DNA from 2 places in the Proteus hauseri genome. Region 2 is predicted to be linked to the other one. Evidence: predicted binding sites of a transcription regulator. Region 2 holds the regulator's gene; the other holds the start of a gene.

Region 1 (3,437 bases), 800 kb from region 2:
CATTTCGCCTTTACGTTCACCCATCGCTTGCATCACATCACCTTGGTGCTGTTCTTCAATGTCGATAGTAACTTGTTCAAAAGGCTCTTGTTTACGACCGTCGATATCACGGAAGATAACTTTAGGGCGAGATACACCTAATTCGAAACCTTCACGACGCATATTTTCAATCAGAACTGACAGGTGAAGCTCACCACGACCTGATACACGGAATGCATCTGGATCTTCAGTTTCTTCTACGCGTAGTGCAACGTTATGAACTAACTCTTTCTTCAGACGATCTAAAATCTGACGAGAAGTCACGAATTTACCTTCACGACCACAGAAAGGTGAGGTGTTAACACAGAAATACATGCTAACTGTTGGTTCATCAACGGCTAATGCAGGCAGCGCTTCAACAGCACCTGTTTCGCAAATAGTATCTGAAATATTCAGTTCACCTAAACCAGTAATTGCGATGATATCGCCTGCTTCAGCAACTTCAACTTCGATACGCTCTAAGCCAAGATGACCTAACACTTTACCGACTTTACCGTTACGGGTTTTACCTTCACTATCAATGATAGTGACTTGTTGGTTAGGTTTAACCTTACCACGCTTAATACGGCCGATACCGATAACGCCCATATAGTTGTTGTAGTCCAACTGAGAAATTTGCATCTGGAATGTACCATCCAGATCCACTTTCGGTGGCTCTACATATTTGACAATAGCTTCATATAACGGAGTCATATCTTCAGCCATGTCATTATAATCTGTTCCCGCAATACCATTTAATGCAGATGCATAAATGATAGGGAAATCAAGTTGTTCGTCGGTCGCACCAAGGTTAACGAACAGGTCAAATACCTGATCAACAACCCAGTCTGGACGCGCACCAGGGCGGTCAACTTTATTGATAACAACGATAGGTTTTAAGTTGTTAGCAAACGCTTTTTGTGTCACAAAACGAGTTTGTGGCATTGGGCCATCCATCGCGTCAACCAGCAATAGAACGCAGTCTACCATAGACATAACACGTTCTACCTCACCACCGAAATCGGCGTGTCCTGGGGTATCTACGATATTGATACGATAGTCATTCCATTTAATCGCTGTATTTTTCGCAAGAATAGTAATTCCGCGCTCTCTTTCGAGATCATTTGAATCCATCACGCGCTCAGCCAGCGTCTCACGTTCACCGAACGTACCGGACTGCTGTAGTAATTTATCGACGATAGTAGTTTTACCATGGTCAACGTGGGCGATGATGGCGATATTACGCAAGTTTTCGATCACAAAATTTGCCTCAGGCATTGTAGAAATAAGCGCGTTATTGTACACGCTTTAGACGAGAGACTAAACAAGATCACAATAATGATTGCTTAACAATATGCAATTAATTGAATTGTGATCCTTTTCACGCCTCAGAATTTAGTGGCATTACATGATTGCACCAAAACAGTGCGCTCAATTAGGCTTAATTTGCACCAGTATTGTGCAATAATTAAAAAATCACATGAGGTATTCTACACTAAACTTCATGAATACAGTATATATCCCTTTTTATATAAGTTGGCATGGTTTTCGCAATAGTATTTTGGTGAGCAAACAATTCACCAAAAAATGTGTAAGGCCACTGCACTAAATAAAACCACTCGCCAGGAGAGTTTATATGTCCCTTGAACATGTATTATCCATGATTGAAGAACATAAAGTTAGATATATTGACTTACGTTTTACTGATACCCGCGGCAAAGAACAACATCTGACTATTCCTGCCCATCAGGTTAACGATGATTTCTTTGAAGAAGGAAAAATGTTCGATGGATCTTCTATTGGCGGTTGGAAAGGCATTAACGAATCAGACATGGTACTGATGCCTGATGCTTCTACAGCAATGCTTGACCCATTTTTTCAAGATCCAACACTGATTATTCGTTGTGATGTATTAGAACCAGGCACAATGCAAGGTTATGATCGCGACCCTCGTTCTATCTCAAAACGAGCTGAAGATTACCTAAAATCAAGCGGTATCGCCGACACTGTTTTATTTGGGCCAGAACCTGAATTCTTCTTATTTGATGATATTCGTTTTAAAAATGATATTTCAGGCGCGTCATACGCTATCAATGACATTGAAGCAGCATGGAACACCAATACCAAATATGAAGATGGTAACAAAGGCCATCGTCCTATGGTAAAAGGGGGTTATTTCCCATTACCACCCGTTGATTCATCTCAAGATATTCGCTCTACCATGTGTAACATTATGGAAGAGATGGGATTAGTGGTTGAAGCTCATCACCACGAAGTCGCAACGGCAGGTCAAAACGAGGTCGCAACACGTTTTAATACCATGACCAAAAAAGCAGATGAAACCCAAATTTATAAATACGTAGTACAAAACGTTGCTCACGTATTTGGCAAAACGGCGACCTTTATGCCAAAACCACTTGTGGGTGATAACGGTTCAGGTATGCACTGCCATATGTCACTGTCTAAAAATGGAACCAATCTATTTGCGGGTGACAAATACGGCGGATTATCTGAAATGGCGCTGTACTACATTGGCGGCATTATCAAACATGCTCGCGCATTAAATGCGTTTACCAACCCGACAACCAACTCATACAAACGCTTAGTTCCGGGTTTTGAAGCACCTGTTATGCTGGCTTACTCTGCACGTAACCGCTCAGCGTCTATTCGTATCCCAGTTGTTGCCAGCATGAAAGCGCGTCGTATTGAAGTACGTTTCCCAGATCCACTCGCGAACCCTTATCTTGCTTTTGCTGCTCAGTTAATGGCAGGTCTTGATGGCATTACCAATAAAATTCACCCAGGTGATGCTATGGATAAAAACCTCTATGACTTACCGCCAGAAGAGGCAAAAGAGATCCCAACAGTAGCGGGTTCATTAGAAGAAGCACTGAATGCATTAGATGCAGACCGTGAATTCTTAACTCATGGTGGTGTATTCACTAATGACTCAATTGATGCCTATTTAGCGCTTTTACGTACTGACGTTCAGCGTGTTCGTATGGCGCCACATCCTCTTGAATTCGAAATGTATTACAGTGCTTAAACTTTTTGCATTACATTTAATGCATTGCTGTAGATAATGATTTTTTGTTGCCGTGAAGCTATTTTGCCCATCTTCGGATGGGCACTTTTCTCCCACTTAAGGAGTCGGTCAGTTCGCTTACGCATCTGTTCATTTATAAAAAAAAAGGTAAGATGCACTAAAATGGTGCAATGGGGTATTCAATATGGAAACGGCAAACTTACCTGATAACACACTGATTTTAGACTCTTTAATCCATTCAGTGCTGGTTATCAATCAAGAATTCATTATTTGTTATGCAAACCACGCTGCGTTACAAGTTTTGGCACAAAGCCGTCGCAAATTATTTGAAACACCTTTTACCGATTTGTTTAGTTATCATTCATTTGATGCT
Region 2 (3,437 bases):
TTCTTGGTCGAAAGAGGGTGAAGGCGTCGTGTATCACTATAACGACGGATCAAGGTGTTTCTGTCAGCATCTAAAAATAACAGCTGTGGAGAATATTCAGCGGGTAAACTTTCCAGCGCTTTTTCAAAGATCTCCGGCGATTCAGGCATATTACGAACATCAATACTGACTGCGGCAGCAGAAGCATCACGTTCCGCCAGCGTTTTCGCAAGCTCAGGTAACAGATCAACGGGTAAGTTATCTACGCAATAAAATCCCATATCTTCAAGCGCACGCAAAGCGACTGACTTACCTGAACCAGAGCGTCCGCTGACTATCATCAGCACCATGAGGTAGCTCCCCTTAAAATTTCCCAGTGATGAATATCATCCCACTGTATGCTTTTCGCTTCCTAATAAACCTTGTGGGTCTATTCTGTGACAATCTGATAAAGCTCTTCATCACTTTGTGCGGAGCGTAGTTGGCGACATAAATTTTTATCCGCTAACTGTTTGGCAATTAAAGACAGTGTGTGTAAATGTTCCTTGCACTGTGTTGCAGGAACGAGTAATGCGAACAACAAATCAACAGGTTGATTATCAATAGCGTCAAAAGCAATAGGTTCGTTTAGGTGAAGAAACACACCAACGACACGGTCTGCTCGATCACTTTCAATTCGCCCATGAGGGATAGCTAAGCCACCACCGATCCCTGTTGTACCCACTTTTTCGCGAGTCAGTAAGGCTTCAAATATCAGCGTTTCTGGCAAATTAAGCTCAGTAGCAGCTAATTCACTGATAATTTCCAAAGCGCGTTTTTTACTCGTGCAATGTACATCGTTATGGGTACATGTCAGAGAAAGAACGTCACTAATTTTCATTTTTGTATCGTTGTTCATTGTCTTATTCACTTAGACCAGCAAACCAGATGCCACAAAGTGACATCTGGTTTTTTGTTACTGATTAATTTGGCGTCGTTTTTAATATGGCAAACTCAGCGTAAACAACGCAGTAACATTGCCGATTGTATTCCCATTTTACAATGGGAAATGAATTAATGTTGTCTCAGTTTATCTTTGTGTTTGGTTAATTGACGAGCCAGTTTGTCCATTAATCCATCAATTGCTGCGTACATATCATCTGCTTCTGCAGAGGCATGTAATTCACCGCCATTAACTTGAATGGTCGCTTCCGCGATTTTGTTCACTTTCTCGACTTTCAGGATAACCTGAATGTTGTTAATTTTGTCAAAGAACTGAGGTAATTTAGCGCTTTTTGCTTTTACAGTGTCACGCAGAGCATCGGTTAATTCAATATTATGACCCGTGATTTGAAGTTCCATAGTGTCTTCCTTCTCAGTTATGCTCAAACTAACTCTTTACGTTGGTTTGATGGCGGGATGGATAATGACTCTCTATATTTCGCAACAGTTCGTCGAGCAACTTGTATACCAAGCTCAGCGAGCATATTAGCCAGTTTACTATCACTTAGTGGTTTCGCTGGGTTTTCTGCTGCGATTAGTTTCTTCACTAAAGCCCGGATTGCTGTGGAAGAGGCTTCGCCTCCGCTATCAGTATTCACATGGCTAGAGAAAAAATACTTCAATTCGAAAATTCCTCTTGGACAATGCAGAAACTTCTGTGTTGTCACGCGAGAAATAGTTGATTCATGCATTTCAACCTGTTCAGCAATGTCGGCTAAAACTAACGGTTTCATATGCTCATCACCTAATTCGAAAAATGCCTGCTGTGTGTCAACAATGCAATGAGCGACTTTTAATAATGTCTCATTACGACTTTCTAAACTTTTTATCAGCCATTTGGCTTCTTGTAAATTATCACGAATAAATTTTCCATCGCTCTCATTTTGCGCCGATAACCCAAATGCGGCATAGGTCTCATTTATTCGTAAGCGAGGAATGCTATCTGTATTTAACTCAACTTGCCAGTGTTCACCTGATTTTTTTACCAGTACATCTGGAATAACATACTCCGACTCACCAGTATCAATGCTAAGACCCGGCTTTGGATCAAGAGATTGAATCATATCAATAACAGATTTTAGTGTCTCTTCTCGCAATTTTGTTTGACGCATGAGCTGGCGAAAATCTCTATTACCTAACAACTCTAAATGGTGTTCGATAACTAGCTTCGTTTCTTTAAGATAAGGAGTATCTGTTGCTAATGCAGAAAGCTGAATTAACAAGCACTCTTTTAAATCACGAGCAGCAACGCCAATAGGATCAAATCGTTGGACACGTTTTAGGACTGCTTCAATTTCATCGAGCTCTAACTCATCATCGCCCATTCCAGACAATATGTCATCCGCTGAAACAGTTAAATAACCGGTTTCGTCTACAGCATCAATAATGGCAATAGCAATAGCTCTGTCTGTCTCTGTAAAGGGAGTTAAATCAGCTTGCCACGTAAGATAATCTTGCAGTGATGCGGTTGTTTCACCTTGATAAAGTGGCAGCTCATCATCACCATAGTCACTACTTGTGCCCGATGGTGTGCCTGCGGTGTATATCTCTTCCCATTGTGTATCTAAGGGAAGATCTTCTGGCATATCTTTTTGTTCTAACGCATCTAATGTATCGAGCTCTTGCGTTTCATGTTCGCTTTCGTTGTCGGTGCTATTTTCAATGTGGTGATCAGAGAGATTATCGGTGTAATCTTCATCATTTTGGTTGTGATCGTCTTGATCTTCGTCTTGCTCTAGAAGAGGATTTGATTCAAGCGCTTGCTGAATTTCTTGTTGTAATTCAAGCGTAGAAAGTTGCAACAAACGGATAGCCTGTTGTAGCTGTGGCGTCATCGCCAATTGCTGACTAAGACGAAGTTGCAGACTTTGTTTCATAGTGATGTGATAAATCCTTTAATGTTGTCATCCTTGACTGAGCAAAAGCGAAATTAAGCGTTATAGACGAAAGCCCTCACCTAAATAAACACGTTTAACTTGCTCATTTTCAAGAATTTCTTCTGGCGAACCATGAGCAATAAGATGGCCTTGGCTAACGATATAGGCACGTTCACAAACATCTAAGGTTTCACGAACATTATGATCGGTGATAAGAACACCTAAGCCATAATCACGTAGATGTTGGATTATCTTCTTGATATCCAATACCGAAATTGGGTCAACACCCGCAAAAGGTTCATCTAATAAAATAAACTTAGGATTTGCGGCTAATGCACGAGCAATCTCAACACGACGACGTTCACCACCTGATAATGACTGACCTAAGCTATTACGTAAATGACTGACGTTGAACTCTTCAAGCAGCTCCTCAGCTCGGTCTTTACGTTGCTCAGCGCTAAGATCATGGCGGATCTCTAAGATAGCCATAATATTGTCATAAACACTTAAGCGCCTAAAAATAGACGCTTCTTGTGGTAAATAACCAATACCTTTACGTGCGCGTTCGTGCAGAGGTAATAGAGTGATATCTTCATCATC

Evidence for each region. Region 2 encodes sigma-54, which starts transcription at its own class of promoters, with help from an activator protein. Its sites were predicted from a motif close to GTTGGCACANNTTTCGCTNT; they were not measured.
Region 1: a site for sigma-54 is predicted at 1,554-1,573, ahead of glnA (glutamate--ammonia ligase). Genes of this name have one in related genera too.

The regions. Positions count from the first base shown of each region.
Region 1 is NZ_CP026364.1:1,305,161-1,308,597, forward strand. It holds gene typA (ribosome-dependent GTPase TypA) at 1-1,296, opposite strand, end outside; gene glnA (glutamate--ammonia ligase) at 1,655-3,064, shown strand; gene glnL (nitrogen regulation protein NR(II)) at 3,249-3,437, shown strand, end outside.
Region 2 is NZ_CP026364.1:2,103,310-2,106,746, forward strand. It holds gene rapZ (RNase adapter RapZ) at 1-329, opposite strand, end outside; gene ptsN (PTS IIA-like nitrogen regulatory protein PtsN) at 410-877, opposite strand; gene hpf (ribosome hibernation promoting factor) at 1,033-1,320, opposite strand; gene rpoN (RNA polymerase factor sigma-54) at 1,344-2,837, opposite strand; gene lptB (LPS export ABC transporter ATP-binding protein) at 2,898-3,437, opposite strand, start outside.